Regions from separate parts of the Halioglobus maricola genome, predicted to be linked through region 1. Evidence: predicted binding sites of a transcription regulator. Region 1 holds the regulator's gene; each other region holds the start of a gene.

Region 1 (10,325 bases):
CCACAGAATGTTGCGGAATCTGGGGGGGGATGACTCAAGCAGGTGGGCAATATCCGCCGGCGGTATGCCATTGAGCATCCGGCGAACGTCGACCATGGCGCCGCTATCCAGCGCTAGCGTCAGCCGGTCGAGTGTCTCCTGTTGTTTTGCCAGGTTCTGTGGCATTCGGACTTACTCCGCTTCGTCGAAGCGGTTTGCGATGAGAGCGGTGATAGCGGCGAGAGCTTCCTCCTCGTCGCGACCGTCGACACGCAGATCAAGCACGGAGCCTTTGCCCGCGGCCAGCATCATCACCGACATGATGCTTTTGGCGTCCACCATATTGCCGTCGCGGCCAGCCTCAATAGCACTGGAAAACGCAGAGGTGCAGCCCACGAGCTTCGCTGCTGCTCTGGCGTGCAAGCCGAGTTTGTTGACGATGGTCACCTGAGTCTCTATCAACTTACTGCAATTCCCTGTGTCTTATATGCATGGCTGGAAATTGTTCCCGGTAATGCTGGAACAGGCGGTTAGCCAAATATACTGACCGATGTTGTCCCCCGGTACAACCTATCGCGATTGTCATATAGCTGCGATTACTGTCGCGGTAGCGCGGCAGCCAATTGTTCAGGTACGCGCTGATATCGCCAAACAATTCGTCGGTCAGTGGCTGTGCCTCAAGGAAACTCTGTACCTCCTGGTCCAGGCCGGTACTCAGTCGCAGTTCTTTGACCCAGTGTGGGTTGGGCAGCATGCGCACGTCGAAAACAAGGTCGGCATCAGCGGGCACGCCGCGCTTGAAACCGAAGGACTGAATCAATATCGACATGCTGCCGCCGGTAGCCCCGAGCAGGCGTTGTTTGATGGCGTCACGCAGCTCGTAGATGGTCATCTGGCTGGTATCCAGCACCAGCGAAGCGGCGCTGGAGATCGGCTCCAGCAGGCGCCACTCGTACTCTATGGCCTCTGCCAAAGGCATCGCCTCAGAGCTCAGCGGATGTTTGCGCCGGGTTTCACTGAAGCGTTTAATCAGCGTTGCTTCCTGGGCGTCGAGGAACAGGATCTCGGTGTTAACCGAATCGGGCAAGGATTCCAGGGTCGCGGTGAAATTGGCGAGGTCTTTCCACGCGTTGCGAGCATCGATGCAGACAGCTGTGCCGCGAAAATGGCCGAAGGCTTCGCCGCTGGTCTCTGCGACCAGAGCAGGTAGCAGCGAAGAGGGCAGGTTGTCGATGCAATAGTAGCCCTCATCTTCCAGCTGGTGCAGGGCTGTACTTTTGCCTGATCCGGAGCGTCCGCTGATGATGATCAGTTGCATTGTCTAGCCAGTGGCCAGCGCGTGCAGGGCCGACGCATCCGCAGCCCCGCGCAAGCGCTTGCAAAAATCTGCGTCGCTGAATTTGCGAGCGATCTGGGCCAGGGTGTCGAGATGCTGCTGGTGTGCCTCGCTGGGTACGAGCAATGCGAACACCAGGTCGACGGGCTGGCCATCCGGTGCGTCGAAGTCGATAGCCTCGTCAAGGGTTACCAGAGTGCCCAGGGGCTGAGTGCAGTTGTCTATGCGGCTGTGTGGAATGGCAATGCCGAGTCCAAGGCCGGTACTTCCCAGTTTTTCGCGGGCAATCAGCTGGGCAAAAATTTCGTCATAACTCAGGGAAATCTGGTCCTCGCTGATAATGTGGGCGATTGTTTCAAATAGTCGTTTTTTGCTGACCCCGGGCACCTGGCAGGCAGTGCGCTCCGGGGTCAGAATTGTATCCAGCGGTTGTTGCATGGCTGGGCTCAGTGTCCTCTTGTCTTTTCCTTATGCTTGATGAGCTGGCGGTCCAGTTTGTCCGCCAGGGCGTCGATTGCGGCATACATATCATCGGATTCGGCGTGAGCGAATAGATCCGCGCCGGATATGTGTACGTTGGATTCCGCTTTTTGAACCATTTTCTCCACGATCAGAGTGACCTGGACGTTGGTGATTTGATCAAAATGTCGTTGCAGTCGTTCGAATTTGCTCTCGACATACTCCCGCAGAGCTGAGGTGACCTCCACGTGGTGTCCGCTGACATTCAGTTGCATACACTTGCTCCTTCTTTTGGTGAACCCGGGGGATTGCCGCCCGGAACCGGCACAGCCGGATTTTGAATCCTCTAGGATAAATTCTAGACCAAGGCCTGCCCGGCGAGTAATTTTTTCCACTGTGGGGCCAATCATTGCCTATACCAGCCTCTTGCGCTCGTTAGACGGCGGTATCAGCAGCGTATCCCGGTACTTTGCGATGGTGCGTCGGGCGACCTTGATGCCCTGTTCTTCCAGCAATTGGGTGATTTTGTTGTCGCTCAGTGGTTTGCGCGGATTCTCGGCGGCAACCAGCTTCTTGATGAGAGCCCGGATAGCGGTGGAAGAGCACTCTCCGCCCGCGGTGGTGGCCACGTGGCTGGAGAAGAAATACTTCAGCTCAAATATGCCGCGGGGGGTGTGCATGTACTTCTGGGTTGTGACCCGGGATATGGTCGACTCGTGCATCTCTACCGCTTCGGCGATATCGTGTAGCACCAGCGGTTTCATGGCTTCCTCACCATATTCGAGGAAGTTGCGCTGGTGTTCGACGATTTTAGTCGCCACCTTCATGAGGGTCTCGTTGCGGCTTTGCAGGCTCTTGAGAAACCAGCGGGCCTCTTGCAGGTTGTCCTTGAGGAAGGTGTTGTCCGCACTGCTGTCCGCGCGCTTGATGAGGCTCGCGTACTCGTTGTTGATACGCAGGCGTGGTGCGATATCGGGGTTGAGTTCCACCAACCAGCGGCCTTCTTTTTTGCTGACAAATACATCCGGAATCACATATTCGACATCGCTGGGGGCGTAGGTCTCACCTGGGTTCGGGTCCAGGGTCTGGATCAGGGCGAGCACATCCTTCAGCTGGCTTTCGTTCAATCGGGTGCGGCGCTGGATCTGGGTGAAATCCCCGCTGGCGAGCTGTCCCAGGTGGCGATTGAGCACCTGACGTGCCTGCTCCAGGTAAGGGGTGTCTGCAGGTAGTTGCTGGAGCTGAACCAACAGGCACTCTTGTAGGTCGCGGGTGCAGACGCCGGCCGGTTCGAACTGCTGCAGCATGTGCAGCACGGCGACGACCTCGTCTTCATCGATATCCAGTTCCGCCTCCAGCAGCGATTGATGAAGCTCTTCAGGGTCCAGCTGGAGGCGTCCGTTGTCGTCGGTGGCGTCGATAATCGTCATTGCGATCAATCGGTCTGTGTCCGACAGGCGGCTCAGATTGAGCTGCCACAACAGGTGTTCCTGCAGGGACTGACGAGAGCCGCCACGGGGCTCGAAATCGCCTTCGGGGAACTCATCCGGTGGCGGTGGGGGGGCTGAACTCGAGGGCAGCAGATCGTCCCACTGGGTGTCTACGGGGAGGTCGTCCGGAAGCGTCTGCGATGATTCCTGAGGTGCAGCGTCACCGGCCATGTCGGCCTGTTCGAGGCTCTCCATTGGGCCATCGCCGGTAGCGGCGGCATCGTCGGCGCTGGCCGATTCGCTGGGGCCCTGCTCCTCTTCGCTGGTCTCCAGCATGGGGTTGCTGTCGAGAGCCTGCTGGATTTCCTGTTGCAGGTCCATGGTCGACAATTGCAGCAGGCGGATAGCCTGTTGCAGTTGCGGGGTCATGGTCAGCTGCTGGCCCAGCTTTAACTGCAGCGATTGCTTCATTGGTGAATCGAGTTTCCTCAGGCGAGTCCTGATGGGCGCGCCGTGCAATACAACGTAGACGAGTTTAGCGCTCGGCCAAGATGGCTTGCAAGGTTTTGGCGCGAAATTTGCTTGTTGACAGCTGCCTGAAAAGGGCGTGGGCGTTAGAGTGAGAACTGCTCGCCCAGGTATATGTCGCGGACCCGCTGGTTGTTCAGTACCTCATCGGCACTGCCCGCTGCGATGATGTGACCCTCCCCGACAATGAATGCTTTTTCACAGATATCCAGAGTGTCGCGAACATTGTGGTCGGTGATCAGTACACCAATCCCGCGACCGCGCAGATGGGTGATAATCTGTTTTATATCATTCACTGAGATCGGGTCCACGCCGGCGAAAGGCTCGTCCAACAGGATGAAGTCAGGCTCGGTCGCAAGGGCGCGGGCAATTTCTATGCGGCGTCGCTCTCCTCCGGAAAGCGACTGGCCGAGGCTGTCGTGGAGATGCTCGACGTTGAATTCCTCGAGCAACTGCTGGCAGCGCTCATTGCGTTGCTTACGGTTCAGGTCAGGCCGTGTTTCCAAAATCGACAGGATATTGTCGGCCACGCTCAATTTGCGGAAAATTGACGCTTCCTGCGGCAGATAGCCGATACCGTGACGGGCGCGTTCGTGCATGGACAGGGGGGTGATGTCCTCGCCGTTGAGCTCGATGGTGCCCCGATCGGCCGCCACGATTCCGATAATCATGTAAAAGCAGGTCGTTTTACCGGCCCCGTTGGGGCCTAACAAACCCACCACCTGGCCACTTTCCAATTCGATGGAAACGTCCTGAACGACTTCGCGACCCTTGTAGGCCTTCGCCAGATTACTCGCTTTCAGTGTCGCCACTGGCTTCCTCTTCCTGGTCGAGGGCTGCGGCCTCGATGACGACCTGAACACGGCTGTCCTCGCGGCTCTTGTCTGAATCGGCCCGCACCAATTGCTCGGTAATAAAGTAATCTATGCTGTCGCCGGTGACGGTGGAGCCTTCCTGTTCGATACTGGCGTTCTCGCGCAGCTGAACCCGGTCTTCGGCCTTGTGATATTCGATAATGTTGGCGTATGCCTTGATCAGCCCCTTTTCGGGTTCGGGCTGCTGTTGCATATGCGCCGGCGCGCCCTCTGCCAGAATGCGGTCGGCGTCTTTGGCATCGTGATAAACGGTAATTCGTTCCGCCTCGATATGCAGGCTGCCCTGGTCCATGGTCACATTGCCAACATAGCGGGTGAATCCCTGCTTTTCGTCGCGGACTGCTTCGTCGGCCTCAATCAGGATCGGCTGGTTGCGATCATCGGGCAGCGCGTTCGCCGGCCCGGTGACTACCAGGGCCAGGGAAGCTGCAGCCAGCAGGCGCGCGATCAGGGCGCAAGGTCGCTCAGGGCGACTGGACATAGATGCTCTCCACATTGGGTTTGAGGCTTATGGTTTCCGTTACCAGATTGGCGATCATGCCGTCGGCGACAGTCTGGTTTTTGCCCTGGGTGATCGTGACCTGCCGGTTGCTTTCCGCGGTACGTTTGTCCAAGTAAATATCCAGTACGTGCGTAGCCATGTTAGTGCCCGTTTGGTCGTGGGACAGTACCACATTTTTTCGCAACAGTAGCCTTTCGCGGTTGTGTTCCCAGCGGCCACGAGTCGCCTTGGCGGACCAGGTTTTACCCTCATCACTATGGGAGTAAAACCTTGGTTCCATCATCATCGAGTAGTCACCCTCGCGAAATCGATCAACTCTCTCGGCCTCCAGAATGTCGCTGAGGACGCCCTGCTCGTCGAACGCCCAGGTGCGCACGGTCTGGATGTAGGTGAGAGGCAGCGCTTCGTGACGTTCACTGGTCGCGAGGTCAGGGGTGGCGGCTGTTTGTGGTTTCCAGTAATAGCTTGCCGCCAGCAATACTGCCAGAGCCAGGAGTATTTGCAGTGCGGGGCGGGGCATCAGTCGAAGTCGGCCTGCAGCGAATCCAGTGTACCGCGCAGCGTCAAAATCATTTCGCAGGCCTGGCGCACGGCGCCCTGGCCGCCAGCAAGTTCGCTGATCCAGTCGGCAGCGTTACGAACTGGCAGGGCTGCATCGCTGACGGTGAGACCAAGGCCCGCGGCGCGCACCGCCGCGAGGTCGGGCAGGTCATCACCCATGTAGGCACATTCTGCCAGGGTGATGCCTTTGTCTTGGCACAGGCTCTTCAGGGCTGTGAGCTTGTCCTCGCGGCCCTGGATTACGTCGTTGATGCCGAGTTCCCTGGCGCGGCGCGCGACAATGTCGGAACTACGGCCAGTGATCAGGGCGATGTCTACACCGCCCTGCTGGAGTAGTTTGATGCCGAGACCATCTTTGATGTTAAAGGACTTGAGCTCCTCGCCATTATTGCCGTAGTAAATCCGACCGTCGGTGAGGATGCCGTCGACATCAAGGGCGAGCAGTTTCAGTGACTGCGCAATTTCTGCGTCGGCCATCAGGCGATCCCGGCGTGGAGCAGGTGCATCAGGTGAAGTACGCCGATGATCTCGCGGCCATCGTCTGCCGTCACGAGCAGTGAGGTAATTTCATGTTCTTCCATAATTCTCAGCGCCTCTGCTGCCAGCATCCCTGGCCGTGCCGTCTTCGGCCGGGTATGTATCAGCTTGCCCATCGATGTTGCGTTGATGTCCACCTGTGCATCGAGCGCGCGGCGCAGATCTCCGTCTGTGAAAATCCCCTCAAGCTTGCCGGCCTCGTCTGTGACTGATGTCATTCCCAGGCCTTTAGCGCTGATTTCGAGCAACGCCTCAGACAGGGAACTTGTTGCGGACACGCGCGGCACTGCTGCACCGGTCTGCATAAGGTCTTCAACCTTTAGAAGCAGTTTCTTGCCAAGGGTTCCCCCGGGATGGGAAAAAGCGAAATCCTCTGCCGTAAAGCCGCGCGCTTCCAGCAGCGCGATGGCCAGTGCATCGCCCATAACCAATGCGGTCGTGGTAGATGATGTGGGAGCCAGGTTGAGCGGGCAGGCCTCGGTTTCCACGCCCGTATCCAGGTGGGCGTCCGACGCCGTGGCGAGAGTGGAAGAGGGGTTGCCAGTGAAACTAATGATAGCCGCTCCAATCCGTTTCAGCAGTGGCATGAGACTCACTACTTCCGCGACCTCTCCGCTGTTTGAAAGGGCGATGACGACATCGGCGCCGGTGATCATGCCCATGTCGCCGTGGCTGGCTTCACCTGGATGAACGAAAAATGCGGGGGTCCCTGTGCTCGATAGAGTGGCTGCTATCTTGCGCGCGATGTGTCCGGATTTACCCATGCCGGTGACAATAACCCGGCCCTCGCAGGCCAGCAGCAATTCACAGGCAAGGTCGAACGCCGCGTCTATTCTCGCTTCCAGTTCAGCGACTGCGGCGGCTTCCATGGAGATGGTGCGCCTGGCTGAGGCCGCATGGATGGAGCTAGATTGTGATGCCATAAACTGGCCCGGTCAGATAGTGATGTAGAGCCAATAATAATACAGGCCGTAGAACGACACTAACAACACCCCGACCGTTCGGCCAACGTAGGAATGGCCCTCGTTCGAGCGGCTGCGCCGTCGGCTGATGTAGATCGCAAGCGCGAGGAACACTGTGAGGAAAGTCATCATCGGGTAGTCGCGAGTAATCACCGAAGGCTCCAGGGATTCGGCGCCCACGATTCCGGGAATTGACATCACGGCGAGTAAATTAAACAGGTTGGAGCCAATGACGTTGCCGAGCGCGATCTCGGTGTGTCCGCGCAACGCGCTGGCTATGGTGGCGGCCAGCTCTGGCAAGCTGGTGCCGATGGCGACAATCGTCAGGCCGATAACCAACTCGGAGACACCCAGTGACTCCGCAACCACTACCGCCCCCCATACCAGCATCCGCGAACTTGCAATTAGCAGGGCGAGGCCGAGACCAAAGGTTATCCAGGCGCGGGCCGGCTTGAGATGTGGCAGGTATTCCTCTTCTGCCTCTTCTACCAGCACTTCATCATTGGATTGGCTGCGGACCATCTGGGTGATGATTAGCACCAGCGCCGCGACCATTAACCAGCCATCCATGATGGAGAGCACATCGTCGATCAATAGAATGCCAGCTCCGAATGTGACCACCAGCAGTGTGGGCATCTCTTTTTTCATACAGCTCTGGTGCACCATCATGGGTGCGACCAATACCGTGATGCCGAGCACCAGGCCGATGTTGGCTATGTTGGAACCGATGGCATTGCCGATGGCGAGGTCGCCAGCGCCAGAAAACGCCGCCGTAAATGACACCAGAACCTCGGGTGCTGACGTACCCAGGGAGACTATGGTCAGGCCGATAATAATGGGCGACATGCCCATGTTTTCGGCAATAGAGGACGCTCCCGCAACGAAGAGATCGGCGCTCCAGATCAGGATAATGAAGCCGACCAGAATGGTGGCGGCAGCTAACAGCATATGAAAACAATTCCTGTTACAGTAGGCGCCCATCGCGCAGGGAACGTCCCGCTGACGCTGTTGTCTGACAGCTACAGGGCGGGCATCCGGCGCAGTGTTCGTGACGCAGTGCAAGGCGCGATTATACAGGGCGCAGCCCTAGAGCATAGTAGCTTTGGCCATTTGGGGGCATGAGATGAGATTTGGTTCGCAATTGACATCACTGGTGGTGCTGTTTCTGTTCGCATTAGCTGTGCGAGCAGAGGGGCAGGATGGAGCGGGAGCGCATGATGTCGTCCGTTCGACCAGCGAACGAATAATGGTCGTGGTTGCGGAGGCTCAAGAATACGCAGACGAGGATTCAGAACGCTACTACGCGCAAGTCCAGGAGATTCTGGATCCTGTAATCGACTTTCGCGGATTTGCCCGGGGCGTTATGGGCCCCTATGCCAGTAGCGAGCGCTATCGCTCTCTCGACGAGCCCGGAAGGGCTCAACTCAGGGGTCAGCTGGACCGCTTTACTGAAGTTATGCGCATCGGTCTGGTACGTACCTACAGCAAAGGTCTGCTGGCGTTTGGCGGATCGCGTATCGAGGTGTCTAGCCCGGCGCCCGATGAAGCGCAGCAAAGTAAAGTCGCGGTGGAGCAATTGATCTATACCGAAGATTCAAAGCCGTATATCGTCATTTACCAGATGGGCCGTGACAAATCGGGTGATTGGAAGCTGCGCAACGTCATTATCGAAAACGTGAACCTCGGTGAGATCTATCGCAACCAGTTCGAGGCGGCTGCGCGTAAGCAGGACGGCAATCTCGATGCAGTGATTGAGAGCTGGAGCGCCATTGAGGTTAAAGACGACGGCGAGAGCTGAACCTCAAACAGCCAAATAGTACGGTCGCTATCGCGACAGATTTCTCCTAAAATGCCGCTCTTTCTCCCGTCGCCAGCGAGGTCCACCCTGCGCGGCGCGGCCAGCGCGGCGCGGCCAGCATGGCGCGGCCTGCGTGGCCCTGTTCGGCGGGATTCAATATACAACTGGAGATTGTTATGGATGCGGCCACCGTTAAAAACCTGCTGCAGGAGCACCTGCCGGAATGTGAATTCCAGGTGCAGGGTGAAGGCAGCAACTACGATATCGTCGCAGTGGGCGACGTGTTTGAAGGTCTGCGGCCAGTGAAAAAACAACAACTGGTATACGGGGCCCTCAGCGAGCAGATTGCAGACGGCTCGATACACGCCGTTAATATCCGTACCCTGACCCCTGAACAGTGGCAGTCCGAAGCCTGACATAACGACCTCTGAGACGATTGTGGAAAAGCTCCTCATCAAGGGCGGAGGCCCGCTGGACGGCGAATTGCGGATTTCCGGATCCAAGAATGCCGCGCTGCCGATTCTGGCTGCGACCCTGCTCGCCGATGAGCCGGTAACGATAGGCAACCTGCCTCATTTGCATGACATCACAACGATGATCGAGTTGCTCGGCTGTATGGGGGTGGCTCTCACAATCGATGAGAAGCTCAGTGTCGAGGTTGACGCCAACGGTATCTCCGAGTTTTCAGCGCCCTACGAGTTGGTGAAAACCATGCGCGCGTCGATTCTGGTTCTAGGTCCGATGCTCGCTCGGTTTGGAAGAGCGAGAGTGTCATTCCCCGGTGGCTGTGCCATCGGTAGCCGACCGGTAGATCTGCACTTGCGTGGGCTAGAGGCCATGGGTGCCAGGATCGAGGTTGAAGGCGGTTACATCAATGCCCACACAGAGGGTCGCCTCAAAGGTGCCCATATCGTGATGGAGACGGTCACAGTAGGGGGCACTGAGAACATCCTGATGGCCGCGACTCTGGCTGAGGGGCGCACCGTGATTGAAAATGCGGCCCGGGAGCCTGAAGTTGTCGATCTCGCAAGATGTCTCATCGCTATGGGCGCAAAAATTGACGGCCACGGTACTGACACGATCACGATCGAAGGCGTTGAGCGCCTCGGCGGGTGCAACTACCCGGTGATGGCCGATCGCATCGAGGCGGGAACTTATCTGGTCGCCGCGGCCGCCACGCGCGGTCGGGTCAGACTGAGGGGAGCGTGTCCTCACGACCTGGAAGCCGTGCTCGCCAAGCTTGAGCAGGCCGGAGCATCCATTCGTAGTGGCGAGGACTGGATCGAGCTGGATATGGCAGGGCGCCAACCCCAGGCAGTCAATATTCGTACCGCGCCGTTTCCGGGTTTTCCCACCGA
Region 2 (10,325 bases), 460 kb from region 1:
GCCTCGCGTCACCAGCGCGTCTCCGGTGCAGGTTTCCGACTCACCCGGCAGCATCAGCGGGATCGGGTTACCCGAGGGGCAATCCACAACCACACCTTGATCGTCGGTGAGCTCTATCGTGGCCAGCGGCACGTTGCCGGTATTGGTGACGACATAAGTGAAGTCCACGGCGGACCCCTGGAGAAGGAGCGGCCCAGGGGGATTGTCCGCGTCAGCGCCATTGGTGGCTTTTTCGATATCAATCTCTGGGTCTTCACGCCCTCCCAGAGAGGCATAACCAAAGTGATGGCTGGGGTCTGTCGCGATCACATCCGTTCCCAACAAACCGGTGCCCTCGGCTGTGCCGATATTGGCGTACTGGCCACCAGTCACAGTGCCAGCGCCCACACAATAACCCGTGCCACCCACGGGTATTTCGGGAATGGGATTCCCGCCTGCACAGAGCACGGTCACACCCTGGTCGTCGGTGACTTCTACCTGCTCCAACGGCACATCACCGGTATTTTCGGCCACATAAACGAACAGCACGGAATTGCCGACTTCCAGCAATGGCCCAGGCGCCACGTCGGCATCCACGCCGTCGGTGTATTTTTCAAGCACCAGCGCGGGGGAGCTGTCACCGCCGAAGTAATGGGAGGGATCGGTGTCTTCGAGCTCTTCATTCTCGGGCGCGGGGCCAATACCGGTAATCGTAGCGACGTTCGCGTACTGCCCCTGCTGGGCAACTCCCACTGCCGTGTAGATCCACACCTCATTCGGGTCGAGCACATCGTTGTTATTGTCATCGCCACTGTCGGGCCCGGCGATTACGCCGAGCTGGTCGTCTACCAGCCGCACCTGCACCAGCGGGGTAGCCGCAGCACCGGTATTGGTTACCACGTACTCCCAGGTTACCGCTGCATTAATCGCCAGGTTTGGCCCCGGTGCGGTATCAGCATCTTCTCCGTTGGTCGATTTTTCCACGGTGATGGCGTTCTCGTAACCGAAATAGTGCGAGGGGTCCGTCTCAGTCACCACCGCTCCGAGGCTGTCTGTACCCCGCGCGGTGCCGATATTCGAGTAGAGACTGGCCCCTGCAGTACCCTGCGCCTCGAACAACCAACGCTCATCGAGGTCCAGTTGGTTGTTATTGTTGGTATCACCTTCCACATACACCGGGATCTCGCCCTGGTTGTCAGTGACCACCACATCTCTCAGCGGCTCATTGCCGGTGTTGAATACCACATAGCCCCACTCGACCACATCACCAATGGGGATACGCGCCGCGGTCTCCGGCGTATCGGCGTCAATGCCGTTGGTAAATTTCTCGATACCAATACCGGGGCTGGCACCGAAATAGTGGGATAAGTCGAAGTCACCGACCCTGTTTCTGGGGTCATTCGGGTCGTCTACGACCGGCACGGCCAACGCCAATCCCAGGTTGGAATACTGGCCCGGGGCAGAAATACCGCTGGCTGTACAGACAACTGATTCGGCCGGATCGAGGATATCGTCCGGGCAATCCACGCTTCCCAAAGGCAGTTTGGAGTCCACCACGGCTAGCAAGCGCAGGGCGACGTTGCCTGCATTGGTCGCAACATAGGTCCAGTTGACAGGACCGCCAACCTCAATGAAGGGGCCAGTCGGCGTATCGGCATCCTGGCCATTGGTGGCTTTTTCCAATGTCAGGGCGGGCAAGGCGCCAAAGTAGTGAGACGGGTCTGAGTCTGTGGCCGGCGCGCCACCCGCCGGGTTCGGTGCCGTCGCTACCGCCACATTGCGATATTGGCCTGCACTAGCGGTACCCACGGCGGAACAAATAGCGGCAGGGCCACCGGGCACCAGCACAACACTGGGGCAGTTGATCGCGCCCAACTGATCATCAACCACCGTCCAGTTATCGATCGCAAAGTTACCCACATTTCTCACAGCGTAGGTCCAATTGACGGGCGCTCCCCGCTCGAGTGTCGGGCCTGGCGCCACGTCGGCATCCTCGCCATTGGTCGATTTCTCTATATCGATCTGCATGTCCAGGCCAAAATAGTGCGAGGGGTCCTCGTCGGTCACAGTCTCTGAGCTGCCCTCGCCGCTGACAATCGCGCGGTTGGCGTACTGGCCGGCCACTGCCATGCCAAGCCCCGAATAGAGCCAAACTTCGGTCACATCCAGCAGATTGTCACCGTCCAGGTCACCGCCCTGGTAATTCAGAGTCACACCCTGGTCATCGCTGATCGCGATATTGGCCAGCGGCTCGGAACCGGTATTGCGCACCTCATACAGCCAGTTGATGGTCCGCCCTACCCTGACCAGTGGGCCGGGCTGTTGGTCAGCATCTTCCCCGTTAGTGCTTTTCTCCACGCTAATGCCGGGCTCCACCTCGAAGTAGTGCGAGGGGTCAGTCGCAGACACGGGCGTGCCGTAGCTGTCGGTCGCTCTCACCGTGGCATCATTGCGAAACTGGCCGGTAAAAGAATCGCCCTCAGGCGTCATGCCGGAGATGCCGCTGGCGGTGCAGGTCATGCTCTCACCCTGAATCAGGGTGGTTTTGGGGCAATCAACCGGCTGGACCTGGCCATCGAATACAACAGGCTCTGTCACCAGATCTTCAATGCTGATGCCACTGAGTATTGTGTTGCCAGTGTTCGCTACCTGATAGCTCCAGTTGACCACGTCGCCGCGGGGCACTACCGGGCCGGTCCGGGTATCTGCATCCACCCCGTCCGTCAGTTTTTCCAGGGTGATGCCTGGCGCTGGATCCGCCAGATTGAAGAACTTACAGGTGACAATCGACTGCTCCGGTACCGTAATCGTGAACGTACCCTCACCGGAATCGTCCAGGGGCAAGTCTGCGTCGGGGCTGTCAGGGGTGCGGAAGGTACAGATGGTTTTGCTCTCGTCGTTGGTAAAACCACTCTGGACCACCTCAGTGGCGACGAAGCCGGAGGAGTCAACCTCATCCGCTGGCCGCCACTGGAAAGTCGCAAAACCGGACGCATCAGTGAGCGTGGTCTTGGCGTCGGTCAGGGCTGGATCTTCTTTCACTGGCAGGATCCAGGCGAACTCGCCACTACCCGGTGCGGCAACTTCACCGGTGATCTGCCACAGCGGGCCGGGAATAGCATCGTCCAGCGAATCCGGGTCTGGCGTGAGGTCGACGATTTTCTCAACCGTCACCGATGGAGAGCAGAGTTGAAACGCAGCTTCGCGCAGGGCGTCCTCAAGCTCATCAAAATTTGGTTCGCGATAAACGTCGTCTGTGGTGATATCGAAGGGGTCGCCATCGGGATGGACATCGGGCCCTGAAATTTTCTGAATGCGCGCGAGCGACGCATTCGACGACACACCATTGCCCACGGCTACGACGAGAATGTGCGAATCCTGTGATTTCAAATTGTTGGCATTGGCTACCGCGCGATCAGCCGCCGGGTTTTTATCAGACCCGGTAGTTTCGTTATCGCTCAGGGGCACCTTGTTGTTGTACTCATCGTCGGTCACCCGGTCATTGCGAATCACCTGAGTGGGGTCACCGTCGGTGATAAACACCGTGAGATGCGGCACATCAAAAGAAGGACGTGGTGCAAACGCTGAACCTAACCGGCCCATGCGCAGGCCGTCTTCCCAGTTGGTATTGCCGCCCGGGTCGTAATCGTTATCAACGTAATTGTCGAGAAATACCTTGGTATCGTCTGTGACCGTGATGTAGTCACCGCGATTAAAGACGCCGATCTTTGGAAGCCGCGCTACCTTGGAAAATTCCGCCACGGCCATCGAGGAACTGGTATTTTTGATCGCCGCAGTAAACGCTTTAAAGGCTGTACGCACGTTATCGTCGTTGTCACCGATGGACCCGGACTCATCGAGAATCATCAGCACATTCAGACCGCAAGCCTGCTCAAGGTCGGGGTTGTCGATCGGGTCTTCGGTATTGCGCAGCACGGCGTGCCCCTCGTGGCTGGCCACGAGAGACAGTGAAAAGGCCACGATGCCGGCAAGGGTGGCAGACGTGGCGCGGGCAGCAAATTTCCTTATGCTGGGATACAAGGGACATCCATTTTCTTGTGCTTTTCACCATCTTTTCCTTGATTTACTTCCAAGTCAATAGCTTAGCGAAGCGAGCGCGGTGCTAGATACGCAACCGATCACCCGATTGTTGCCGCGACCAGGGATAGTAAAGGGCGTCCTCCGGCGACTGCAGTGGCAGGATGACAACCAGCAGTTCGGTGGTCGAACCCGTGAGATTGAGCTCCCCCACATAACGGCCACCCACCAGGGGTGTACTCAACTGACAGGCATCAAAATTGATCTCGTAGTCACTACCCGTCTGGCTGTATTCGCTGCAAATAGAGAGGTACGCTTTTTCATCGAGTACCGCAGACACATCAATATCTACGCTCAGCACATAGGTATCGTCAAAGACAAAGCCGTCGGGAACCTGCAGGTCCTCGGTGGCGATGCGGGACTCCCCCAGTAATTTATCCACGGTAAATCCTGGCGCCTCTACGACCAGGCGCTGCGCCGCAGCGAATACCCGATCGTTTAGCAACAGCGCCTCATGCTGGGGCTTGCGTTCCGGGTCCAGGCGCAGAAACGCCTGATAGTCTGCATCCCCGCCAGCAGTGAGTCTGCCGGCCAGAATATTCAGGGCGCCCAGCACTTCCTCTGCCGGCAGCGCCATCACCTGGTTCGCCATCGCTGTAGTGAGGCTGTTCATCGACGCGTACCCGGTGACGCGCCCTTCTTCATTCAGCTGGAAGAAGTCACCGAACACGATTACGGCGTAACAGAGTTCTTCTTCACAGGCCTTGATCAACAAAGGCTGGTCGGGCGTCTCAGCCAATTCGGGATAGCTGTCCAGTACATCACCGAAGTCAAAGTCGCCGCTGAAGTAGCCGTCGTGTTCTTCAAGCACCTGGCCTGTACGGGTCGCCACCGCACTCTGTCGGTCGTCCCAGCGGTACAGGCCGGCCACCGCCCCTGGCGGCAGTGGGCTGCCAATGCAGCCGCCGATCGCGCACAGCAGCAACAGAATGATCGCGAGATCGATAGGTTTACGTTCCACAATATTCATTTGCACTACTCCTGAAAAAGTTTTTCAGCGATAGCATTTTCAGCACGGAACCAGTCGCTGCTTTGGCCTCCGCCGTTAGACACATAGGCTTCGAAGGAGGGGTAGGTCTGAACAATGTCATGACCCTCCTCGGTGTGTGCCCAGGGGCCGCCGATCACAATCGCCCAGGGCAGGCCGGAGGATGTCTGGTAATACTTGCCCGCGGATGGGTTAGACGCGTCGTCGTAGCTGCCGAGCGCACTGGCTTCGGCTTTGATGGTGGGCGGGCGGCCCATCAGGTGCACTTCTGTACGGCGCGCGTTAACGCCAAAGATGAACGGATTGAACAGCAGGTCATCTGCGATATCCGCCGACACCTCGCCCGTCACTGGAATCGTCAGCTTGAAACGACTTGCCGATGTACCGCCACAGAAGTCCTCGGTGCGATAGAACTTGCAGCCCTCTCCCTTGGTGACATGGCGGAAAACATTCTCGTAGATAATAAAGACCGCGTTTTCGCTGCCCGCGCCAACTTCAAGAAATGAATCTGGCTGATACTCGCCGCCCACCTTGAGCGACATATTGGCCTGATCGACAGCCGCGCGCGGCAACCCCGGAATCTCCACGGCAAAGCCACTTTTGATCGAGGCGCCGATCGCCTCTACTTCACCAGAAATGACAATCGAATCGATGCTGCGACTACCCGGATCGTTGTCCAGCGAGACCGCATTCAGCTCGGTGCGATAGCTAAGCACGAGATCGTTCATGTCGTAATCGCCCTGACGCGGCCAGAGGTCTTCATACGCGAGAGTGACGGACGAGTTCGCCGCCGGGTAGTAGCTGGTCGTCACCCGGCGGCCGAACAGCGACACCTCGTAATCTTCAACTTCGCCATCGGCTGCCCCGCCAACTGCGGGTAGGCTCGGCGAACTGGAAATGCGAAAACGCGCCCAGGTATCACCGGTTGAGATGTCGGCGGGCACGTCAAAAGAAATGATCTGGGAGCCATTGTTGATGTAGCGGCCATCCAGAATTTTCTCACTCGTGTCGAAGCTGCCGTTGTCGTTGTAGTCGATCCAGGCGTTCACATAACCTGCCCCGGTAGCCTTTATCGAGATCAGCGCGGTCTCGCCGGCGGCAAGGTCGGTAATAAAGCTGACGCCGTCCTCGTCATCCGATCCCACACTATCGTCAGACTCTGGCGCGGACGGCGGCTGCACTTCACTATCGATTCGCGTACCGAGTATCACCCCCCCCTCCTCGAGTTGATGGCGTGGGCCGTTTTTCGCGAAGGACGTGCCGTAGCTGTCAGGCGCGTCGCCAAAGTCGAGTTTGGTGGAGGGCAACGGCGTGACGGGTGCAAGTGCACAGCGCGCACCGTCGTTTTGCGATGAATTCGGGCCCTGGGCGTAGGGCTCAAGAGTCGGTGCACTGCTATCCACCGATATGCGAAACACCTGGCCGTCGGTATTGCGGCTGGCGTAGAGATTGCCGTCGACGTCGAAATACACGGCACCAAAGGTACCCCGCTCCGAGAGCCGGGCCAAAAATTCAACCGCGCCGCTGTTGGGGTTGATCACGACGAGGTCCCCGGCAGACGTAACGGAATACAACTTGCCATTGTCCGGGTGAAACGCCATGTCGAAGATCTGCAGCGACAGGGTGCGGCCGTCGACAATGCGCTTGGGGGTCAGGTAATTGTCTGAAGCGGGGTCCAGATCCACCCGCCACAAGCCGTGACTACCGCCGCTGCCGCGTTTGTAGAAATAGTACTGGCTGCCACTGACGGACACATCGCCCACGTAAAAATTGTCGTTAATGGATGTCGTTAGTGGCAGTGGCTCAAGCGTGTAGTCAGCGGTCAAACGGGCCACAGTCTTATGCTCGTAACTCCAACCGTAGATGTATCGATCTTCAAGGTTGAAACCGACGCCATTGAACTTATCGCTGGTACCGATGTTGTTGGCGAGTTTCTCTACATAGCCTGTGGACAGGTCCACGCCATAGAGCACGGCCGTCTTGCCCTGAACTAAAAAAGCCTGCGCGGGGCAGGAGGTGAAAGGAGATGCTGCGACATTACCCGCAGGTACAATCGTCGCTACCGCCAGTAGCAAGGCTGCGCAGTGGTTCTCGATCTTCATGCTGTTGCTGCTCTTCCGATATTGTATCGGTCGTACAGCAAGTAGCTTGCCAATTCCCCGAAAGCCGCTAAAACAGCGGGCTAGGCGCAGATCCGCGAGGGAACGCGGCGGGAAATTCCATCAATGCTTCGCGATTTGCAACTGAAATGGGGAACCGACCCGTGCGGGCCAGGATTCCCCAACAGCGAGGGGCGGCTAATCAGCCAAAGGGATGGCGCAGAACAATCGTCTCCACCCGGTCAGGCCCGGTGGAAATAATGTCGATAGGAGCGCCCACAACTTCCTCAATTTTACGGATGTAATCGCGCGCGGCCTGCGGCAACGCTTCAAGGCTCTGGGCTCCCAGGGTGGACTCGCTCCAGCCGGGAACCTCCTCGTATACTGGGTGCAGGCCTTCGTAGTCGTCTGAATCAACGGGGTTGGGCACGGGCTTACCGTCCGCGCAGGCGTAGCCCACACAGATCTGGATAGACTCGAGGCCGTCCATGACGTCCAGCTTGGTCAGGCACAGGCCACTCACCGAGTTGATGTTCACCGCGTTGCGCAGGGCAACGGCGTCGAACCAGCCACAGCGGCGCGGGCGGCCGGTGGTAGCGCCAAACTCATGGCCTTTCTCCGCCAGGTGAGCGCCGGTCTCGTCAAACAGCTCGGTGGGGAATGGGCCGGAGCCAACACGGGTGGTGTAAGCCTTGGTGATACCCAGCACATAGTCCAGGTACAGCGGGCCGAAGCCGGAACCGGTGGCGGTGCCACCAGCGGTGGTGTTGGAGCTGGTCACGTAGGGATAGGTGCCGTGGTCGATGTCCAGCAGGGAGCCCTGGGCACCCTCGAACATGATCTTGGCATTGGTCTCACGGCACTGGTGCAGGATCGCGGTCACGTCAGCGATCATCGGCTTGATCTCCTCGCCCATGGCGAGGGTGTCGGCCAGCACTTTCTCGTAGGACAGCGGCTCGGCGCGGTAATAGTGCTCAAGGGCGAAGTTGTGATACTCCATCACGTCCTTGAGCTTGCGCGCGAAACGGTCCTTATCCTGCAGGTCGCCCAGGCGCAGGCCGCGGCGGGCGACTTTGTCTTCATAAGCGGGGCCGATACCGCGCCCGGTGGTGCCGATCTTCTCATTGCCGCGCTTGGCCTCGCGCGCCTGATCCAGGGCCACGTGGTAGGGCAGGATCAGCGGACAGGCCGGGGAAATCTTGAGGCGCTCACGCACCGGCACGCCGGCTTCTTCGAGGCCAGCCATTTCCTTGAGCAGCGCATCCGGTGCCAGCACCACACCGTTGCCGATCAGGCACTGCACGTGTTCACGCAGGATGCCGGAGGGGATCAGGTGAAGAACGGTCTTCACACCGTCAATAACCAGCGTGTGGCCAGCGTTGTGTCCGCCCTGGAAGCGCACGACGGCACTGGCCTGATCAGTCAGGAGGTCGACGATCTTACCTTTACCCTCATCGCCCCACTGGGTGCCGAGAACTACTACGTTTTTGCTCATGGTGTTGCTCTTTCGAGTGGTTTCAATTCCCAGGATCCATCCTGGTCTGTCAGCTCCCTGTCACAGCGCACATCCACCGCGCCACCCAGGGTATTGATCACAATCTCGCCGGCAGCGCGCAGCGCCTCGGCCTGTGCCAGCAGCTCAGGATCGTCGCTGTCGGGCATGCTGATAGCGCCTTTGGGCTCGCTCGCGGCGGCCGCCAGGCCCATCAGGGCTTTCAAATCGGTGGCGAAGCCAGTCGCGGGGCGAGCCCGGCCGAACACTTCGCCGACATCGTTGTAGCGGCCGCCGTTGGCGAGCGCCTGGCCGTGGCCGGGCACATAGGCGGCGAACACGATACCCGTGTGATAGTGGTAGCCGCGCAGCTCTGCCAGGTCGAAGTAGATCCTGATGTCCGGGCGCTGGCGGCGGATATCGGTAGCCACGTCCGCCAGGGCCTCCACGGCGGCCAGGGCCTGAGGAGCGCGCTCGGCAAAAAATTCGCGGGCGTCGGCAAGCACACTGTCGTCGCCATGCAGGTCGACCAGGCCGACAATCAGTTCGGCCGTGGTCGCGTCGATCTCGGCGCGGGCGAGCGCGGCGGTGAGGTCGGGGACAGATTTGCGTTGCAGGCAGTCGAAAATGGTCGCTTCCAGGCCGGCATCCAGCTGGGCACTGTCCAGCACTGCCTCGAAGATACCCACGTGGCCGAGGTCCAGGGTGATTGTGCTCTGCAGTTCAGCGGCATCCAGCGTTGCCAGCATCAGCCGAATTACTTCGACATCTGCCGCGAGGCTGTCGTCGCCGTAGAGCTCGGCGCCGAGCTGGATCGGCGAGCGCGATGCCATCAGCGACTTGGGCCGGGTGTGCAGGGTAGAGCCGGCGTAGCACAGGCGGGACACGCCCTCGGGCGCCAGGCTGTGGGCGTCGATACGCGCCACCTGCGGAGTGATGTCGGCCCGCACGCCCATGGACCGGCCGGAGAGCTGGTCGGTCAGTTTAAACGTGAGCAGGTCGAGGTCGTGACCCAGGCCAATCAGCAGGGAATCGGTAAATTCCACCAGCGGCGGAATAACCAGTTCATAGCCCCAGGCGCGGAACAGGTCGAGTAAACGACGGCGCAGGCTTTCCACAGTGGCAGCCTGGGCGGGAAGTACTTCCTCAATGCCGTCTGGCAACTGCCAGCGATCAACGGATGTCATCGGGAACCCTAACTTGAAACCCTAGTTAAATACGTACAACAAAACCACGCCCAGCAGCATGCTACCGAGGCCGATGTTGCGAATCACGCGGTCTTCCATCTGGGCCACCATCGCCAGCATATTGCGCCAGCGATTGGGGCTGATGAAGGGCATCGCGCCCTCAATAATCATTACCAGTGCCAGCGCTACCGGGAGAACCTGCCAGAAATCCACATTTCCCCCTTTCAAAACCGCCAGACACAAAAAACCGTGGCTTCATCGCTTGTGGCACAAACGACGAATCCCACGGTTGCGGGATGCTACCACATCAGAGGGGCAGCATCATACCCTTTGGACGTGAATCCAGCGGCCGTTACTTGCCGCCGCTGGAGTCTTTCAGGTAGCGGAAGAACTCGCTATCGGGCTGCAGCAACAGCACGTCGCCCTGGCCCTGGAACGCTTCCTGATAGGCCTTGAGGCTACGCGTGAACGAGTAGAACTCA
Region 3 (10,325 bases), 820 kb from region 1:
AGATACATGGCGATGGACTCGGGGCCGTGCGTCTCGATAGTCTGGCGTATTTTGGTGGCGATGGTATCGATGGCGTGGTTCCAGCTGACCCGCTCTCCCGCCAGTTGCGGATGTAGAAGCCGTCCCTCGTCTCCAAGGGTCTCAGCCAGTGCTGTCCCCTTCACGCACAAGCGGCCGGCGTTAGCGGGGTGGTCCCCATCCCCCACGACTTTGATGACTTTTGCCCCCTCGACCTCGGCACGAACGCCGCAGCCGACACCACAGTAAGGACAGGTTGTATTGCATTCTTTCATAGGAATCTACAGAGTTTCGCTTCAGGCGGCAGCGCCCAGTTGGGCTTCGGCCACTTCCTTACCATAGATAAGAGAGTTGCGTAGAGCACTGATATCGCAGCCCTCTCGTATTAGTTCTGAGTACCAGGTGCCGCCGCGTTTGTCGCCAACCAGGACGGCGCCCACAAGGCGATTGTCCCTGACGACAAGGCGTCGATAGAGCCCACTGGCGCTATCGCGCAGCACGATTTGTTCTGCATCACTGTCGAGTTCACCCGCGCGGTAGATGTCCACGCCGGAAATTTTCAATTGGGTTGGATAGTCTTCGATAGCGAAGCCTGATGTTGGCGTATCGCACAGGTAACGGGCCAGTACTTCAGCCTGGCGACGGATCGGCGCCACCAGACCGAAGCCCTGCTGGCCAAATTCGCAGCACTCGCCCAGGGCGAATACACCTGGTTTGGAAGTGCGCAGATAGGCGTCTACCAAGATACCTCGGTCGGCATCGATTCCCCCACGTCGGGCCAACTGGACATTAGGGACGATACCTGAGGCGAACAGTAGCAGGTCACACACTTCGACCGAGCCGTCGTCCAACTCTATGGCGGAGACTCTTCCGTCGTTTGCGCGGATCTCTTTGAGGGAGGAGCTGAGACGAAACGCTATTCCCTTGGCCTCCAGCTCCTGTTGTAAGTGTGATCCGCCCTCGCTGTCCAGTTGACGATTCATGATGACTGGGTTGCGGTGAACCACGCAGGTTTCGAAGCCCAGTTTTACCAGCCCGTGGGCTGCTTCAAGCCCAAGTAGTCCAGCGCCTATCACCACTGCGCGTTTGCCGCAGGTCTCGAGCGTATGGAGTTCTCTGGCATCTGCCAGGCTGCGAAATACCATTGATCCTTTTAGCTCGGTACCGTCAGTGTCTGGTCGGGCGACGCTTGAGCCGGTTGCTAGTACTAATTTGTCGTAGGGGAAGGATTCGCCGTTTTCGCTGAAGGCGATTCTGGCGGTGGTGCCAAGGTCGGTGATGCGGCTTCCAGGTATGAATTGGACTCGCTCCATCGCTTGCAGCATGTGCAAGTCGTCTTCGCTGTTTTCACCTGCCAGCAAATTGGAAAGCAGAACCCGGTTGTAGCAAACATCCTCCTCATCGCCGACAACGGTAATGCAGTAGTCATGAATCTGTTGATCTAACTGCTGCAACAGGTAGGCCGTGGCCATACCGGCACCGACGATGAGGAGGCGCTGCTTCATGGAGATCAGGCCGCCTCGATTTTGGTTGCGCCAGCCTCGGTAGCTACTGCTCCCTCGATAGCGGTTTCGAGCACGACTGCTTCGGCAACTTCCGTTGATGGTTTCTTTTCGGGATGGCTGTGCTTGGCATAGAGGAATTCCAATACCTGCTGTCGCAGGTGAACAAACTCCGGATCCTCTGCGAGTTCCAGGCGGTCGCGCGGCCGCGCCAGATTCACATCGAGTATTTCTCCAATGGTGGCCGCTGGGCCGTTACTCATCATGACAATGCGATCTGACAGCAGTACAGCCTCATCTACATCGTGGGTAATCATAATCACGGTGTTGCCGAGTTCGGCTTGAATTTCCATCAGCGAATCCTGCAATTGGGCTCGCGTCAGGGCGTCCAGTGCGCCGAAGGGTTCATCCATGAGTAGCACCTTGGGCTGCATGGCAAGGCAGCGTGCAATGCCCACGCGCTGCTTCATGCCACCTGAGATTTCACCGGGCAATTTGTGCAGGGCGTGGTCCATGTTGACCAGTTTCAGGTTGTGTTCAATCCACTCTTTGCGCTCAGCCTTGGTTTTGGATTTGCGAAATACCTGATTTACCGCAAGTTCAACATTCTCGTAGACGGATAACCAGGGCATGAGTGAGTGGTTCTGGAACACAACAGCGCGATCGGGGCCGGGCTCAAGAACTTCCTTGCCCTCGAGGACGACACCGCCCTCTGTCGCGTTGTACAGGCCCGCGACAATGTTCAGTACAGTGGACTTGCCGCAGCCAGAGTGTCCTATCAGGGAAACAAATTCCCCTTGGTCCATTTTCAGATTGACGTTCTGCAGTGCGCGAAACTTGGTGCCGTTGGTATCGAATTCGATGCCAACGCCGGTAATGTCGAGATACTTCATTGCCATTTGTCGGTTCCTTGTGAGTTAGCGCAGTACGGCTGTTTTGTCCCAGCTTGCCCGCTTTTGCAGGGTCAGCATAAGGCGGTCGAGCATGAAGCCAATCAGGCCAATGGCCAGTACGGCAACCATGATACGACCCAGCGAGTTGGAGCTGCCGTTCTGGAATTCGTCCCAGACGAATTTGCCGAGGCCGGGGTTCTGGGCCAGCATTTCTGCGGCGATCAGTACCATCCATCCTGTTGCCAGAGACAGGCGCAACCCGGTAAAAATCATCGGTATTGCGGCCGGGATAACGATTTTTCGTACGTGCACCATGGGTGACAGGGCCATTACACGACTGACGTTGACCAGGTCCTTGTCGATACTAGCGACACCTACGGTGGTGTTGATCAGAGTGGGCCAGAGGCAGCACAACGCCACGGTGATGGCGGAGTTCAGAAATGCTTTCTCCAGCATTGGGTCTTCCGCGGTGTAGGTTGCTGACACGACCATGGTCACCAGCGGCAGCCAGGCGAGTGGCGATACCGGCTTGAATATCTGGATGATGGGGTTCATTGCTTTGTACATCCCGGCTGACAGTCCACAGACTATACCCAGCGGAATAGCGATTAGATTGGCGATCAGGAAACCCGCCGCTACTGTGACCAGGCTGGTAAATATCTGGTCGATGAAAGTGGGCTTGCCTGTATAGGGACGTATCTTTATGTCGGCGTCGGGGTTTTTGGCCAGTTTCTTGGCATTGCGCGTGTCCTGACGTTCGTAGAAGGCTACTTCCTTTTCTCGCTCGCGAGTGTGCTCAGCGCCGAGATTTTCTACCTGTTCCCACACCTCTACCGGCCCCGGGAATTGCCCCAGGGATGTATCAATTCGATTGGCCGCAAACTGCCAGACCAGCAGAAAAATGAAGATGCCGACTGCGGGTAGCAGCAAACCTTCGATGAACGACTTGGAACTTATCCGGGACAACATCTGTTGGAATCGGTCGTCGGATTGTGTGGCTACTGCTTCTGACATCGGGGCTTTCCTTGGGTACAGGCCTCCGCAAGCGGAGGCCGGATCATCGTTGTTACTTGACTACTTCATCGCCCTTCAGGCCGATGGGGAACTGTTCCAGGTAAGTATTTGGCTGGCTGCCGTCGAAAACCTTGCCGTCGATAAACTCGGTTTGGGCGGGCTTGAAGCCAGTTTCGCTGGCGAAGCTTGGGAACTCGGAAGCTTTCATTTCGCCTTCTTCGATCAGCGCTTCAGCTGCGGCCTGATAGATATCGGGGCGGTACACGCTCTTTGCGACTTCGAAGTACCAGTCGTCAGACTTGGGCTCGGAGATCTGGCCCCAGCGGCGCATCTGGGTCAGATACCAGATCGCATCGGAGTAGTAGGGGTAGGTAGCGTTGTAGCGGAAGAACACGTTGAAATCAGGAATCTCACGCTTGTCGCCTTTCTCGTACTCGAAAGTGCCAGTCATGGAATTGGCAATCACGTCATAGTCCGCCCCCACATATTCGGAGCGAGACAGGATCTCGACAGCCTCGGGACGGTTGGCGTTGTCGTTCTCATCCAACCACTTGGCAGCGCGCAAAAGTGCTTTGACCACGCGAATTGAGGTGTTTGGGTATTTCTCGGTGAACGCCTTGTTCATGCCGAATACTTTTTCCGGATTGTTCTTCCAGATTTCGTAGTCGGTGATGACAGGAACACCTATACCCTTGAATACCGCTTGTTGGTTCCAAGGCTCACCCACGCAGTAACCATAGATGGTGCCAGCTTCCAAAGTAGCAGGCATTTGCGGGGGAGGTGTTACAGAGAGCAGCGCCTCGGCATCGATCTGGCCGGAGATGTCGCCCTTGTGCGGCGCGTAGTATCCGGGGTGGATACCGCCGGCTGCCAGCCAGTAGCGTAGCTCATAGTTGTGTGTGGATACCGGAAACACCATGCCCATGTTGAAAGGCTTGCCCTCGTCGATGTATTTGTCGACAACGGGCTTCAGGTAATCAGCCTTGATCGGATGAACTGGCTTTCCGTCCTCGTGAGGGATATTTTTCTTCATCTCCTTCCATACAGCATTGGATACGGTAATACCGTTGCCGTTCAGGTCCATGGAGAAGGGGGTGACGATATGGGCCTTGGTGCCGAAGCCGATGGTTGCAGCCAGTGGTTGGCCCGCGAGCATGTGGGCACCGTCGAGCTGGCCGTCGATGACGCCGTCCAGCAGCACTTTCCAGTTGGCCTGGGCTTCCAGGGTTACGTACAGGCCTTCGTCCTCGAAGTAGCCGTTTTCATAGGCGACTGCCAGCGGCGCCATGTCAGTCAGTTTGATAAAGCCAAATTTCAGCTCGTCCTTCTCCGGCTCGCCCAGTTCGGCGTATGCGGAAAAGGGCAGTGTGGCACTAAGTACGGAACCCAGAGCCAACGCGCCCAAGCGGCGGCGAGTTATGGAGAAGATTGTTTTGCGAATCATCGGTTACCCCTCGTGTGAACAAATACGCAATCACTCTCCTCGTACACCGGCGGGTCGGCCAGAGAGGGAGAGCGTCGATGCTCAAGGAGAGATTAGCGATGTAGTTGGTGTTACTGGGCTAGACGGTTACAAAAGCCGCGCCAACTTATAAGAAATCTATTAAAAACAAAGACATAAGGTGTAACGGGGTGGCATTGGAGAAGCATTTACAGCCACCGCGATGGCCTGGCGCACCAAACTGGCACGCGCCGGCTCTAATTTTGGGCGTTCAGTAATTCAGCAAGAGTTCAGCAACTGAGCATGAGATCAGGGCCGAGCTCTATACCGGGTTCAATCTCCCAGTTTTCGCTGTGTTGCCCCAATGGCTTGTAGTCCTGGTTGGGGCAGGGCAGGGCCAGATGGCGCGCTGCCTCGCGGTATAGGTCGGTGCGGAAGGTGCGTTGTACAAGCGATCTCACATCCTCAGCGGGCAAGGTTTTGCCCATCAGGTCGCCGATCTGGTTCAGCAGCCATTCGCCATCTGAACGCCAGGGGAAGCCTGCCTGGAACCGCCCAAACACGTGAAAGTGCGGCAGATCTGCCTCCGCTTCACCCTTGCTGAACGAGAATTGTCCGGTCAGCGCGGGGCGCAATACTTCCGGGGGAAGATCCAGATACTGTGGTTCGGACAAGACCGAGACTGTTTGTTCCCGGTTGAACGGGTGAGATAGCCAGGTGCAGGTTTCCATTAGCGCCAGACGCAGGCGGAGGTGACTGCCGGGATTGTTCTGGTGCCAGTTTTCGGTGACACCCAACACTTTTTCTACGCCGTTGTTCCAGATCTGGTAGCCCGTGGCTTGTACCGTTCCGATGCCGTATTGCACGGCCATACTGTTCCAAGGCTCACCGACGCAGAAGCCGTCGATGATCCCTCGGCCCAGGCTATCGACCATCTGCTCCGGCGGTAGCACGATGATGTGTACGTCCCGTTCGGGGTCTATGCCCCCAGCCCGCAACCAGTGGCGCAGCAACAAGGTGTGGCAGGAGAACGTATGCGCTGCGGCCAGGGTGATTTGCCTATCGCCACTTTTGAGATAGCGGGCAAAAGCGGTTGCGGTACTGCATGCACCCTGGGCGGGGTCGCCGCCATGTTCGGCTATCTGGTGGGCCAGGCCCTGGCCCACCGTGATCGCGTTGCCGTTAAGGCTGAGTGCCAGTCCGGTAATGACTTCCGCGCGCATGCCACCCACGCCGAGCGATGTCGCTAGCGGCAGCGGTGAGAGCATTTGCGCCGCGTCCAACACGCCGGCCACCAGTTTGTCTCGCACGTTGGCCCAGGACACTTCATGCTGCAAATCTACCTGCAGGCCGTATTTTTCGTAGAAGCCGAGTTCCTGGGCCATGATCAGCGGAGCGCTATCAGTGAGTTTGAGAAACCCCAGGCTCAATTCATTTTTTTCTGCCGGTGGCAGGCGTGTCACATCGCTCATCGGCCCTTTCCTTTTAGTTGGGTGCGCTCCAGGATTTCAATGACCTCCCTGGCGACTTCGCCAAGAGTGCGGTTCTTGTCCATAGCGAGTTTGCGTAGGGTGGAAAAAGCTTCCTCCTCGTCGACCTTGTGTACTGTCATTAACAGGCCCTTGGCTTTTTCGACGAGCTTGCGCTCCTCCAACTGGCGCCGGGTTTCATCCAGTTCTTCTCGTAAATTATTGAACGCAGAGAACTGGGCCACGGCGATATCGATGGCCGCGCGCACTCGCTCGGCATTGATGTCCTGGGCCTGGTAGGCCGTGACACCAGCGCGGATAGCATCGCTGATAAAGCTCTGGTCGCCCGCCTCAGAAAACATGACAACCGGTCGTGGGTTATGGCTTGAGGCAATGCTCAATGATTCGAGGACGTCCCGGTCGGGAGAGTCGAGGGCGATTATCACAACGTCTGGCTCCTGTTGGGCCATCTGGTACAACAGGCCCGAGGCCGTGGGAATGACAGAGAGTACTTCGAAACCGACGTCTCTCAATTTTCTTTCTACTATGGTGGCGCGGGAGCGATCGTCGTCGACGAGTATCACTCTCAGCACCGCAGCTGCTTCATCTTGTTTAGGCACGTAAGAAAGTGTGTCGGTGGGGGGTGGATACCCCCACCGATACTGGCATCTCCAGAATCAAATCTTGAAGTTTACCGTCATCCACGCTTTATCGGTATCAGCGTATGCATCCGAGTCAGAAGAGAAGCTGGCGTACTTGAGCTGGAAGCTCCAGTTTTTGTCGTAAGCCCAGGTAGCTACCAGGTCGATTTCGGAACCGTAGTCGTCCGACGAGTCCTCCGCGGCGAAATCGTGGTAGATGCCGGCAAGCTTGACCGGCCCCAGTTTGCCGGCGAGTCCAACGTACATATCCTCGATGCCGTCCCCGGGTGTGATCAGGAACTTGTCAGCCCAACCCTGGAACTTGTGCAGGGTGGCATAGGGAGTTTTGAACCCCACACCGTCGCCGGCACCCAATACCTCATAACCCAACGTGGCTTTGACGCCACTAAATCCGAAAGATCCTTCGAGCATGTAGTAGTCGGCATCGTAGTCCAGCGGGCTGTCGCCGGCGTCTGACTGGGTTGCCCATGCGCCCTTCAGGCCGACGGGGCCAAATGTGCCAGCATATTCAAGCCCGTAGGTGTCGGAAGAGTTACCGACAGTTTTGCCCGCCGCATAGTCGTTGTCCTCGTCGATCTCGAGCCCGTAGTAGAAGCCGGTCAGAGTGTGGCTGTCAGCGATTTTCCAATCGCCGCGAACAAAGTGATTTTCACCGTGGTGGTTGGCCGGTTGTACAGGGCCGTCGTCCGGGCCAAAAATCCGGTTGATGTTGTAGACGTAGGCGTAGTCCAGAGTGATTGCATCGCTTTTGTACAAGGCGCGGAATCCGTCGTAGGTCTGCTCATTCTGACGCCAACCGACACCACCGATGAAGCGCTGGCTACCATGCAGAATGCGTTGGCGACCGTAGGCGCCGGAGGCTTTGTCAAAGCTGTATTTGGCCCAGGCCTGGTTAACCTCAGTGCCTTCCGGATCCGCAACGACAGGATACTGGGTGTTGCCGTTCGCTGTGGAGTTGTAGTCGTCGTCGCCGATGGCAGTGACGTCGTCAAACTCGGTCAGAAACGAGAAACCCTTGTAAGCGGCGGATGTGAAGGTCAGGCGCGAGCGCAAGGTGGAAGCCTTGGCGTTGCGATCTATTCCATCCTGATCGACATATTCGTAGCGATAACGGAAATTGAAAGACGCCTTTCCTTCCGTGAACATGCTGGTGAAGGATGTGGAATCTGCTTCTTCGGCGTATGCGGGTGCTGTCATTGCACCGGCCACAGTGGCTGCCAGAATCGAGCGTCTCATGAAAGATACTGCCATTTTTCTACTCCTTAAAAACGACAAAAGCCCATGCGCAGCTCCGGGATTTCTCTCGGTATGCGCACAGGCTTCGTTGCCAGAAAAGTCAAATTGTTGGGACGCTCGTGCATTGCAAACTTCGGGCCAAATCTTGTAAACCTTGATTTTACACGGGTTTCGGGAGGGCGTAGAGCGGGCCGCAGGGCCGTAGTGCACCTGTGCCGGGCGTGGCTGCACTCAACTGGTTCGCGCGCTATCCGTCACCTGTAAGCACAATTTTTGTGTAAATTGCGACCTTCGGCACAGAGTTGCCCAATAACGGGTGCTTGATGTGTAGTATCCTCGCTGCTCGTTAAGGAGTGACGATCAGGGCCCGGTAATGCCGTTGGGCTAAAGAATAAAAAAGCGAAAAGAGACTCCATGGTTTTTTACAAGCGCGTGTCGATGGCCTCCAGTGCCCTGATATTGTCTGGATTGGCCTCATCAGCCTCCTATGCAGAAGATATTGTGGATATGTCTCTGCGCGATCTCATGGATCTGCAGGTGTTCACCTCGGCGACACGTGTTCCGACCCAGCTTACCAAGGCACCAGGAACGGTATTCAGGTTTTCACGCCAGGATTTTGCCCGTTTCGGTGCTCGCAACGTCACGGACCTGCTCGAGTTTGTGCCCGGCGTGCAGATTAACCAGTATCGCAAGCGGCATCGCTCCATCTGGGTGCGTGGACTGCTTGATCGCTACAATTCAAAAATGGTGCTCGAGGTAGACGGTGTTCGCACTCGCAGCCTCTACTACAATCACTTTTCACTCGACGATGCCTTTCCACTGGAGCAGATCGAGAGTGTCGAGGTGGTCCTTGGCCCGGTATCCAGCCTCTACGGCGCCAATGCATTTGCGGGTATTATTTCGATCAAAACCCGGGATTTTTCCGCGGATTCCAAGCTGCAAATGACCGCTGAAGTGGGCGACCATGAGCGGCGCAAGGTCTCGGGTCTTTACAACAGTGAGAAATTCCAGGCTTTCGGTAGCTATCTGGAACAGGACGCGCCGTTCAGGGAAGACCGAAAGAGTTTTATCGGCAGTGATGTACTGCAGCCTCTGGATGAGGACTACCAGAGCCTTCAGTTAAAATTGCGCCCTCTCGATGGACTCACACTGAAGCTGGATTACAAAAAAAGCGAAGTCCCGTTCCTTTTCATTCCTCCCACCCAGGATGGATTTATCGAGGAGGAGTCGACCCAGTTTACCGCGGCCTATGAAGTGGGGTCACTGGAGAGCGGTCGGCTGGAGGTGCATGCCTATCACAACAATCTCAATGCGCACGAGCATGAGGTTGAGCAAGAGACCCGTCAGCTGGGTTATCTGGAACATCAGGATGCAACGATGGCGGGCGCTTCTGCACTGTTCTTGCGCAGGTTCAGTGAACACACTCTGGCAGGCGGTGTGGTTTGGGAGCGGGAGGCTGCCGACAATACCAGCTATACCCGTTACTACTATTTCGCCGATGGCTTTCTGGACCCTCCGGAGCAGGGCAATCTTCTTTCTGAGCCTGATTTCGAGGCCGATAACCTGGCGGCGTACGCCCAGGACGTCTGGGTGCTTCCGTCGAAACTGGAACTCACGCTGGGTGTGCGCTACGACGACTTTGAGCACTACGGTGATCATCTGAACTACCGCGCCGCTCTGGTGTATGAGCCCAGCGAGCGACATACCGGAAAGTTGATGTACGGTACAGCGATTCGCACGCCAAACCTGCGTGAGTCGCTGAAGGTGCTTGAAGGGAATACTTTTGTGCCACCGGAACTGGAACCAGAGGAAATAAACTCTCTGGAGCTTGCCTATCTCTACCAACTGGATTGGGCCAACGTTAGCGTCACCCTGTTCCATAATGAGCTGGATAATTACATCCGTGAGGTGCCGTCGCCCGAGGATGAGTACTTCGCAAATATCTCGGAGACAGTGACCTTCGACGGAGTTGAATCTGTTGTAAACCTGCGCCCTCACGAGGCACTGGATATTCGTTTTGGGGTCAGCTACCTGAATACGGAAGATCCGGACGGGTACGACTTGCCTTATCTTTCGGAGTGGAACTCGAA

What was found. Region 1 encodes sigma-54, which starts transcription at its own class of promoters, with help from an activator protein. Its sites were predicted from a motif close to TGGCACANNNNTTGCNNT; they were not measured.
Region 2: the regulator sigma-54 is predicted to act here: its motif matches at 7,202-7,219, upstream of EY643_RS02345 (LruC domain-containing protein).
Region 3: the regulator sigma-54 is predicted to act here: its motif matches at 8,359-8,376, upstream of EY643_RS00785 (alginate export family protein).

The regions. Positions count from the first base shown of each region.
Region 1 covers NZ_CP036422.1:987,623-997,947, forward strand. The annotation lists gene mgtE (magnesium transporter) at 1-165, opposite strand, end outside; gene EY643_RS04415 (HPr family phosphocarrier protein) at 172-441, opposite strand; gene rapZ (RNase adapter RapZ) at 443-1,297, opposite strand; gene ptsN (PTS IIA-like nitrogen regulatory protein PtsN) at 1,301-1,753, opposite strand; gene hpf (ribosome hibernation-promoting factor, HPF/YfiA family) at 1,762-2,049, opposite strand; gene EY643_RS04435 (RNA polymerase factor sigma-54) at 2,188-3,675, opposite strand; gene lptB (LPS export ABC transporter ATP-binding protein) at 3,819-4,544, opposite strand; gene lptA (lipopolysaccharide transport periplasmic protein LptA) at 4,522-5,088, opposite strand; gene lptC (LPS export ABC transporter periplasmic protein LptC) at 5,072-5,629, opposite strand; gene EY643_RS04455 (KdsC family phosphatase) at 5,629-6,147, opposite strand; gene EY643_RS04460 (KpsF/GutQ family sugar-phosphate isomerase) at 6,147-7,130, opposite strand; gene EY643_RS04465 (calcium/sodium antiporter) at 7,143-8,117, opposite strand; gene EY643_RS04470 (MlaC/ttg2D family ABC transporter substrate-binding protein) at 8,293-8,967, shown strand; gene EY643_RS04475 (BolA family protein) at 9,144-9,383, shown strand; gene murA (UDP-N-acetylglucosamine 1-carboxyvinyltransferase) at 9,406-10,325, shown strand, end outside.
Region 2 covers NZ_CP036422.1:526,718-537,042, reverse strand. The annotation lists gene EY643_RS02355 (vWA domain-containing protein) at 1-4,020, opposite strand, end outside; gene EY643_RS02350 (hypothetical protein) at 4,103-5,047, opposite strand; gene EY643_RS02345 (LruC domain-containing protein) at 5,053-7,167, opposite strand; gene EY643_RS02340 (adenylosuccinate synthase) at 7,367-8,659, opposite strand; gene EY643_RS02335 (ATP phosphoribosyltransferase regulatory subunit) at 8,656-9,843, opposite strand; gene EY643_RS02330 (DUF2065 domain-containing protein) at 9,865-10,056, opposite strand; gene hflC (protease modulator HflC) at 10,196-10,325, opposite strand, start outside.
Region 3 covers NZ_CP036422.1:164,096-174,420, forward strand. The annotation lists gene EY643_RS00750 (nitrate reductase) at 1-293, opposite strand, end outside; gene EY643_RS00755 (NAD(P)/FAD-dependent oxidoreductase) at 315-1,523, opposite strand; gene EY643_RS00760 (ABC transporter ATP-binding protein) at 1,529-2,419, opposite strand; gene EY643_RS00765 (ABC transporter permease) at 2,438-3,382, opposite strand; gene EY643_RS00770 (CmpA/NrtA family ABC transporter substrate-binding protein) at 3,480-4,871, opposite strand; gene EY643_RS00775 (CmpA/NrtA family ABC transporter substrate-binding protein) at 5,159-6,340, opposite strand; gene EY643_RS00780 (ANTAR domain-containing response regulator) at 6,337-6,957, opposite strand; gene EY643_RS00785 (alginate export family protein) at 7,015-8,250, opposite strand; gene EY643_RS00790 (TonB-dependent receptor plug domain-containing protein) at 8,650-10,325, shown strand, end outside.